DNA from 2 places in the Yersinia kristensenii genome. Region 1 is predicted to be linked to the other one. Evidence: riboswitches for the same ligand, from Rfam matches in the RefSeq annotation. Region 1 holds a riboswitch; the other holds the start of a gene.

Region 1 (4,908 bases):
GTGTTGTCGACCATCTGTTTAAGCACCGCCAGCCCTTGTGGGGAGGATGGCATCTGCTTGGTTTGGGTCGGGAAAATATGCCCCATTGCAATGTAAGAAGGGCGGACAGCTTTGGCTATCGCCAGTTCGTGTTCATCGTGGGTGGAGACCCCAAGCCGTAATCCGGCCTGCTGAATTGCCGCCAAATCAGTGGTTTCCAGATCTTCCTGCCCCAGATGCACCCCGTAAGCGCCATGTTTAATCGCCAACCGCCAGTAATCATTGATAAATAACCGCGCCTGATAGCGTTTACCTAATTGAATGGCGGTAGCAATATCTTGTTCTACCTGCGCATCCTCTAACGCCTTGATACGCAATTGGATGGTGGTCACGCCTGCCGCAAGCAGGCGCTCTATCCACAGCACGGAATCGACCACCGGATACAGACCAAGGCGCTGTTTGGTGGCGGGGAAACCTTTCTCAGCAGAAAATAAAGCATGATTAGACGGGCTCATTATTCGCCTCCACTTTCAGACTGGCGGGGGCGTGATGTGATTTATTGATATATAACTCACTACCACGGGAGCGGAACTCAGCTGACATTTGCTCCATACCGGATTGCAAAACTTCGATAGGTTGGGCTGCTGTTCCTTGTGACGCTGCCAGTTCTTGCTTCGCGGCATAATCGCGCACTTCCTGCGAAATTTTCATTGAGCAGAATTTCGGCCCACACATGGAGCAGAAATGCGCCACTTTGCCGGATTCTTGTGGCAGGGTTTCATCGTGGTAAGCACGCGCGGTTTCGGGGTCGAGAGCCAAATTGAATTGATCTTCCCAACGGAATTCAAAACGTGCTTTTGACATGGCGTTGTCGCGGATTTGCGCACCGGGGTGGCCTTTTGCTAAATCAGCAGCATGAGCAGCAATTTTATAAGTAATAAGTCCTTGTTTTACATCTTCTTTATTAGGTAAGCCAAGGTGCTCTTTGGGCGTGACATAACACAGCATGGCGCAGCCAAACCAGCCAATCATCGCCGCACCTATGCCGGAGGTGAAATGGTCATAGCCGGGGGCAATGTCGGTGGTCAAGGGGCCTAAGGTATAAAATGGCGCTTCGTGGCAATGCTCCAATTCTTCAGTCATATTGCGGCGAATCATTTGCATTGGCACATGCCCAGGGCCTTCAATCATCACCTGCACATCATATTCCCAGGCAATTTTGGTCAATTCGCCCAAGGTATGCAGCTCAGCGAATTGGGCTTCATCATTGGCATCCTGAATGGAGCCAGGGCGCAGGCCATCACCCAGTGATAATGAAACATCATAAGTCGCGCAGATCTGGCAGATTTCGCGGAAATGCTGATACAGGAAATTCTCCTGATGATGGGAAAGACACCATTTCGCCATAATCGACCCACCACGGGAGACGATACCGGTCAGGCGTTTGGCGGTCATCGGCACATAACGCAGCAACACACCGGCATGAATAGTAAAGTAATCAACCCCTTGTTCGGCCTGTTCTAGCAAGGTGTCGCGGAACATTTCCCAGGTGAGGTTCTCCGCCACGCCATTCACTTTTTCCAGCGCCTGATAGATAGGGACAGTGCCAATGGGGACTGGGCTATTACGCAGTATCCATTCACGGGTTTCATGAATATAGCGGCCAGTGGACAAATCCATCACGGTGTCAGCCCCCCAGCGGGTCGACCACACCAGTTTTTCCACTTCTTCCTCAATGGAGGAGGTCACGGCAGAATTGCCGATGTTGGCGTTCACTTTCACCAAAAAGTTACGGCCAATAATCATCGGCTCAGATTCGGGGTGGTTAATATTCGCGGGGATGATAGCTCGACCGGCGGCGACTTCCTGTCGGACAAACTCTGCGGTGATATTGTCGGGCAGATGCGCGCCAAATGTTTGCCCCGGATGCTGCTGGCGTAATATTTCACTGTGAATACGTTCACGGCCCATATTTTCCCGCAGGGCGATAAACTCCATTTCTGGGGTGATTTTACCGGCTCGGGCGTAATGCAACTGGGTCACACATTGGCCCGCAAGGGCTTTTTTCGGACGCGGCAGATGCTCAAAACGCAAATGGTCCAAACCCTCATCGGCCAAGCGCTGTTGGGTAAAGCCGGAACTGACCGAGCTGAGCGCGGCAGTATCCTGACGATCGGCTATCCAGTTCTCGCGCAGTTTGGGTAAACCGGCATGCACATCCAGCTTAGCGCTGGGATCGCCATAAGGGCCGGAGGTGTCATACACCGGGATAGCTTCATTTTCTTCATAGTGAGGTGAGTCCTTACCGCCCCCGATCAATGTTGGGCTGAGTTGGATCTCGCGCATGGGAACTTGAATATCGGGCCGTGAGCCTTGCAGATAAATTCGTTGTGAATTAGGGAAGGTAACCCCTTGCAGGGTATCAATAAACTGCTGGGCTTCTTCACGTTGTGCCTTGCGCGGGCGTGATGGGTTTTTAGTGGTGACATTATTAGACATAGCAATTCCTACCAATGTGGTTAAGGGGAAAATTGCTTGTCTGGAGCTTGGCGGGAGTAACGATGTTGGCCAGTGACCGGCAGCCACCTGTCAGGGGAATGCCGGGCCTGTAGCGATAAATTACTCTTGTTCCCTTCGCGGGTATTAACCCGATCAGGTTCCGCGGATCCCGAATTAACGGTCTCAGCCTGCGTTTGTTTTCCTCAGAAAACAGGTGCTAGGCACTCCGACAAGAATCGTTACTATACGAGGTTGAATTAAAACTACAAGCCCGTGCTGATCAGTGGGCTATTTTACCTGCTCTGTTTGAATAACTGGCTGGGCGGCTTGCCACGACTCGGCCGCCCATTGAATTAATTGATCTTCCAGCCGAAAACGGGCATCAAGTGATTCGCCGATATCAGATAAAGCTTGTTGAAACTCGGTGCAGCTATCGTCATCTATCTCAATGTTTGTATAGCGATCATGGAATGCCATGATAGTTTGAGTGTTATTTTTCAAAGCAGGATAAACTTTGGTGGTCAGAGCCATTTTCGGGCTGGATGCGCCTTCCACCTGTTTGATAATTCTGTCGTAGATATTGAAATGTCCGGAGGAGAGATAATCCACCAGATTATGACAAAAGTTCTCCAGCGCTTTTTCATTAAGCGGGGTATGCTTTTCTTTTTGCGGCTTAATACCGATCACTGTGCAATACGAGACTAAAAGTTCTTTACGTGCATGAAGCCATTGATCAATTAATTCATTACTGCCGCCAACGCGTTGAGTCAGGCTTTCCAGTCGGTTGAGCATGATCGACTCCGTAAGTAAGAAAAAGTAAAAGTGGGTTACAAAAATGTAACAAGCCGGATTCTAGATTGCCAGTGAAGTCGAGGTTGTGCAACAACGATATGGAACTACAACTTACAGGTAAAGAAAGTGGCTGGTGGATTGTCAGCCACGAGAACAAATTATGGTTACCAAACGGGGAGTTACCGCAGGGTAATGCAGCCAATTGGTCATTACAGGGCGCGACCGCACGGCAGATTGGTGAATGGCAAGGGCAGGCTGTTTGGCTGATTCGCCAGATGATGTCCACCGAGATGGGTTCAGTACGGCAATTGCTGGATGTCGATCGCGGTTTGTTTCAACTGGCGGGGCGCGGCGTACAATTGGCCGAGTTTTATCGATCTCACCGCTATTGTGGCTATTGTGGGCATCAAATGCATGCCAGCCGCACCGAGTGGGCTTGTCTGTGTAATCATTGCCGTGAACGTTATTATCCACAAATCGCCCCTTGCGTGATTGTTGCCATTCGCCGTGGTGATGAAATTTTATTGGCGCAACATGTTCGCCATCGTGGCGGTATTAACACTGTGTTGGCCGGGTTTGTCGAAGTGGGGGAGACGCTGGAACAGGCGGTTTCCCGCGAAGTGCTGGAAGAAAGTAATATCCACATTAAAAACCTGCGCTATGTGACGTCACAGCCGTGGCCATTCCCGCATTCACTGATGATGGCCTTTATGGCGGAGTATGATAGCGGTGAGCTACAACACGATCCTAAAGAGCTGTTGAATGCCGGTTGGTATCGCTATGACCAATTGCCATTACTGCCGCCGCCAGGCACCGTGGCACGCCGACTGATTGAAGATACCGTCGTATTATGTCGCGAAGAGCAGTTCAATGCGGGTGAGTAGCTAAAAACCGCCATTAGCCGCAACAGGAAAGTATTATCTGGCATGCTACAATGCGTGGAGATAATCAAGGGAGCTTTATCATGAATGAGTTGAAAAACGATCGTTATCTGCGCGCTTTACTACGCCAGCCGGTAGATGTGACTCCGGTGTGGATGATGCGCCAGGCAGGCCGCTATTTGCCAGAGTATAAAGCCACCCGTGCTATTGCCGGGGATTTTATGTCGCTGTGCAAAAATGCTGAGTTGGCCTGTGAAGTGACGATGCAACCCTTGCGTCGTTATCCGCTGGATGCGGCGATTCTTTTTTCAGACATTCTGACCATTCCTGATGCTATGGGGTTGGGGCTCTACTTTGAAACCGGCGAAGGCCCGCGTTTTCAATCCCCCATTACCTGCCGGGCTGATGTTGAAAAACTGCCCATTCCCGATCCAGAACAAGAATTGGGCTATGTTATGAACGCGGTGAGAACCATTCGCCGTGAGCTAGCCGGTGCGGTGCCATTAATTGGTTTTTCCGGTAGCCCATGGACTCTGGCGACCTATATGGTCGAGGGTGGCAGTAGCAAAGCTTTCACCAAACTGAAGAAAATGATGTATGCCGAGCCACAGACTTTGCATTTGTTGCTAGATAAATTGGCTGACAGTGTCATTTTGTACCTCAATGCTCAAATCAAAGCTGGCGCACAATCCGTGATGGTGTTTGATACTTGGGGTGGGGTGCTGACCGGGCGCGATTATGCTGAGTTCTCCTTGAA
Region 2 (4,908 bases), 1.8 Mb from region 1:
CGATAAAATGGCAAATCGCGCAGTAAAGTCTCCATAGTGGCGTCGATATCCATTGGGCTGCCGCACACCGTCAACGCGCCACTGGGGCAGCGAACTTTCAGTGCTGAAATGTCGTCTTCAGCCAAGAATTGACGATGAATAACAAGTTTATTATCAATGCGTTGGATTGCTTCCGGGCAAGTCTGATGACATAAATCGCAACCTGATAAGCACAAGCGAGGGTCAAATAACACCTCTGGCTTAGGCGAACGACTTTCAGGGTTTTGGCACCAGCGGCAACTCAGCGAGCAGCCTTTGAGGAACACCACACTGCGAATGCCGGGGCCGTCATGAGTGGAATAACGTTGTAAGTTGAAAATCATCTTATTCCTCCCCTTGGCGGTGATCCTCGCCACTATTGCACGATAACCTGCTTTCAATGGTTGCCAGTATCTGCGTAATATAGGGAAAGAAAAATTGATGAAGTTTGCCGAGGAGTTCCCCTTTTATGTCTACTTCCCGCTTGCAACAGCAGTTTATTCGCCTTTGGCAGCGTTTTAGTGGTTTGCCCACAGAAACCACTTTGCAGGAGCTGGCTGAGGTGCTCTGTTGCTCGCGCCGCCATGTGCGCTCTTTATTGGGCAGTATGCAGCAAGAGGGTTGGCTGAGTTGGCAGGCGGAAGCCGGCCGTGGTAAGCGCTCACAACTGACCTTCCTCTGTTCCGGATTGGCCTTACAACAACAGCGGGCCGAAGAGTTGTTGGAACAAGAAAGTATTGATCAACTGGTGCAGTTGGTCGGGGATAAAAAAGCGGTGCGCCAAATGCTGCTATCCCAGTTGGGGCGCAGCTTCCGGCAAGGTAAACATATTCTGCGGGTGCTCTATTACCGGCCATTACAAAACCTATTACCCGGCACCGCGTTGCGCCGCTCAGAAACTCATATGGTGCGGCAGATTTTTAACGGCCTGACGCGGATAAATGAGGAAAATGGGGAACTGGAACCTGATTTATCTCATCACTGGCAAGCCATCAGCCCATTACATTGGCGCTTTTATTTGCGCCCAGCCATTCATTTTCATCATGGCCGTGAGCTGGAAATGAATGATGTGATTACCAGCCTGACTCGGTTAATCCCCCAACCGCTGTTTTCGCATATCACGGCAGTGCGCTCGCCGACGCCGTATGTGATTGATGTGCATCTCAGCGCCCCGGATAACTGGTTGCCGTGGTTGTTGGGCAGTGTGCACGCCATGATCTTGCCGCAAGAGTGGGAAAATCAGCCGGATTTTCGTCGGCATCCGGTCGGGACAGGCCCTTATTCTGTGATTCGAAATCACCATAGCCAATTGAAAATTCAGGCATTTGATAATTATTTTGGTTTTCGCGCACTGATTGATGAGGTCAATATTTGGGTATTACCGGAGCTGTCTGAAGAATTGGTTTATTCTGGTGTGCAATTGCAAGCTGACGATACCAGTAAAAATGAGCTGGAAAGTCGGCTGGAAGAAGGCTGTTATTTTCTGCTATTCGACCAGCGCTCACCCCAAACCTGCCATCCTGACATCCGCCGTTGGCTGTGTGAACTCATCACCCCCGTCGCCCTACTCAGCCATGCCGATCCCTTTTATCAGCGCTACTGGTCACCGGCTTATGGCATGTTGCCGCGCTGGCATCATAACCGGCTCACCGTATTGGAACCTAAACCAGAAGGTCTGACCGAACTGACACTGACGTTTTACAGTCACCATTCAGAGTTTGATGCTATCAGCCAAACCTTGACCACATTATTAGCTGCACATGGGGTCAAATTGCTCATAAATGTGGTGGATTATGTCAGTTGGTATCAGGGGGATGCGCAGAGCGACATCTGGCTCGGCAGCGCCAATTTTTATCTGCCATTAGATTTCTCATTATTTGCCACCTTGTATGAGCTGCCACTGCTGCAATATTGCCTGGATGAAAAACTGCACCAAGATGTTGAATTATGGCGAAATAATGCCCTGCCGATGGCGGAATGGAGCCAGCGCTTGGTCAGCCAGAATCAATTTCACCCACTGTTCCATCACTGGCTAGAATTATATGGGCAGCACAGTATGCGCGGGGTGCGCATGAACACACTCGGCTGGTTTGACTTCAAATCGGCCTGGTTTACGCCGCCAGAGGGCTAAACTCGCTTTCGCCCGCCCCAATTAAACTCTACAATAGCGCCGTCTCAACGGGGTGCAAGAACATCGCTAGCCAAGTTCAATCCGGTGCCGCAAGTGTTAAAAACACAGCGAGCCGGGTTCAGACAGTGGCGGACAGCACGGAGAAACCGGAGCGTACTTGAAGTACGTGAGGATTTCGAGTACTGCCCAACGCTGTATCAACCACGGCGCAGCACGTTTTTGCTGAGAGCAAACCCGTCGAACCTGATCCGGTTAACACCGGCGGAGGGATTTGAGAAAAATAACGCCGTATCATCTTGATATTTATGTTATTTACCGCCTCAGATACCTTTGCCACCTTTATCCTTAAGGAGTGCAAAGTGTTTAAACGCATGATTTCCTGCTTGTTTTTGCTGTCTGCTGCTGCCGTCGCTGCTGATAAACCCACATTGACTGTTTATACCTATGATTCTTTCGCGGCTGATTGGGGCCCCGGGCCGTCGATTAAAAAAGCCTTTGAAGCCGAGTGTGATTGCCAGCTGAAATTTGTAGCACTGGAAGACGGTGTTTCCCTGCTGAACCGCTTGCGGATGGAGGGTAAAAATAGTCAGGCCGATGTGGTGTTAGGCTTAGATAACAATCTGGTTCAAGCGGCAGAGCAAACCGGATTATTCGTGCCGAGTCAGGTAGATACCAGCGACCTAACTTTGCCGGAAAAATGGCAGAATAACACTTTCGTCCCCTACGATTACGGCTATTTTGCTTTTGTGTATGACAAAAACAAACTGAAAAACCCGCCGAAAAGCCTGCAAGAATTGGTCGACAGCCAAGAGCCGTGGAAAGTGATTTATCAAGACCCGCGCACCAGCACACCGGGCCTCGGTTTAATGTTGTGGATGCAAAAAGTCTATGGCGACCAAGCCCCGCAAGCATGGCAAAAATTAGCGAAAAAAACCGTCACCGTGACCAAAGGCTGGAGCGAAGCTTACGGCTTGTTCCTAAAAGGTGAAGGCGATTTAGTGCTGAGCTATACCACTTCTCCGGCTTACCATCTGATTGAAGAGAAGAAAGACAACTATGCCGCGGCCAATTTTAGCGAAGGCCATTATCTGCAAGTGGAAGTGGCCGGTGTGGTGGCGTCCAGCAAACAACCGGAACTGGCGCAGCGCTTTATGCAGTTTATGGTCACCCCTGCATTCCAGAATCATATTCCGACCGGCAACTGGATGTATCCAGTGATCAAAATGGATTTACCGGCTGGATTTGAAACACTCACCGTGCCGCAAAAAGCTTTACAGTTTGATGCAAAAGACGTGGCAGATAATCGCGGTAAATGGATTCAAACATGGCAATCCGCCGTCAGCCATTAATCGCCCCCTGGCTGTGGCCGGGGCTGCTGGCGGCCTTGCTGATAGTCGGTGTCGCCTTGCTGGCGTTCAGCGCTATCTGGCGTCATGCCCCGGCAGCCGACTGGCAAAGCATCTGGCATGACCGCTATCTGTGGCATGTGATTCGCTTCACTTTCTGGCAGGCGTTTCTTTCTGCGCTGCTGTCCGTTATTCCGGCGATTTTTTTGGCGCGCGCCTTATACCGCCGCCGCTTCCCTGGCCGCCAACTGATGCTGCGCTTATGCGCCATGACACTGGTGCTGCCGGTGCTGGTCGCCATTTTTGGCATTCTGACAGTGTATGGCCGCCAAGGTTGGCTGGCGGCGCTGTTGGGCTGGCTGGGGGGTGGATTACCGCTTCTCACCCTATGGTTTACAAGGGATTTTGCTGGCGCATATTTTCTTTAATATGCCGCTGGCGACCCGCTTGTTATTGCAGTCATTGGAAAGCATTGCCGTTGAACAGCGCCAGTTAGCCGCCCAATTGGGCATGAACGGCTGGCAGCATTTTCGCTGGGTCGAATGGCCCTATCTGCGCCGCCAAATTCTGCCGACTGCCGCGCTGATTTTCATGCTGTGTTTTGCCAGCTTTGCCACCGTGCTTTCTCTGGGGGGCGGGCCGCAAGCCACCACCATCGAACTGGCTATTTATCAGGCGCTTAGCTATGACTACGATTTGGGGCGCGCCGCATTATTGGCACTGATTCAACTGGGCTGTTGCCTGGGCTTGGTGGTGCTGAGCCAACGGCTAAGTTCAGTGTTAGCGGTGGGGAATACCCACGGTCAGGAGTGGCGTAGTCAGCAAGACAGTTCGTGGTCGCGCATTAGCGATACCTTGTTAATCGGGGCAGCATTATTATTGATGGTGCCGCCATTACTCGCCGTCGTGATTGATGGCAGCAATAAAACAATCTTGACCGTGCTACAGCAACCGGCGCTGTGGCAAGCTTTCTTTACCTCACTGATCATCGCCATTGGCGCAGGATTATTGTGTGTCACTCTGACCATGATGCTGCTATGGAGTAGCCGTGAGCTGAAACTGCGCCACCACGCAGCTTACGGACAAGCCTTGGATATCAGCGGCATGGTGATTCTGGCGATGCCGGGGATCGTGCTGGCCACCGGTTTTTTCTTATTACTCAATGACACGCTGGGCTTGCCGCAATCACCTTATGCATTGGTGATTTTGACCAATGCGCTGATGGCGGTGCCCTATGCATTAAAAGTGTTGGATAACCCGATGCGCGATCTGGCTGAGCGCTATACGCCACTGTGCTTATCACTGGATATTCGCGGCTGGCATCGTGTGCGCCATATTGAGTTACGGGCACTGAAACGCCCACTGGCTCAAGCGCTGGCCTTCGCCAGTGTGCTTTCTATCGGGGATTTTGGT

The links. Region 1 has a riboswitch for thiamine pyrophosphate ahead of thiC (phosphomethylpyrimidine synthase ThiC). Riboswitches for the same ligand answer to the same signal wherever they lie in the genome.
Region 2: linked by a shared signal. The riboswitch ahead of thiB (thiamine ABC transporter substrate binding subunit) and the one ahead of thiC (phosphomethylpyrimidine synthase ThiC) in region 1 are both predicted to bind thiamine pyrophosphate.

Annotation. Positions count from the first base shown of each region.
Region 1 covers NZ_UHIY01000001.1:2,380,088-2,384,995, forward strand. The annotation lists gene thiE (thiamine phosphate synthase) at 1-494, opposite strand, end outside; gene thiC (phosphomethylpyrimidine synthase ThiC) at 481-2,478, opposite strand; TPP riboswitch at 2,592-2,717, opposite strand; gene DX162_RS10910 (Rsd/AlgQ family anti-sigma factor) at 2,767-3,270, opposite strand; gene nudC (NAD(+) diphosphatase) at 3,369-4,154, shown strand; gene hemE (uroporphyrinogen decarboxylase) at 4,235-4,908, shown strand, end outside.
Region 2 covers NZ_UHIY01000001.1:568,883-573,790, forward strand. The annotation lists gene DX162_RS02670 (glycyl-radical enzyme activating protein) at 1-362, opposite strand, end outside; gene sgrR (HTH-type transcriptional regulator SgrR) at 488-2,149, shown strand; RNA gene DX162_RS02680 (sX9 sRNA) at 2,244-2,317, opposite strand; TPP riboswitch at 2,342-2,436, shown strand; gene thiB (thiamine ABC transporter substrate binding subunit) at 2,509-3,498, shown strand; partial or broken gene thiP (thiamine/thiamine pyrophosphate ABC transporter permease ThiP) at 3,474-4,908, shown strand, end outside.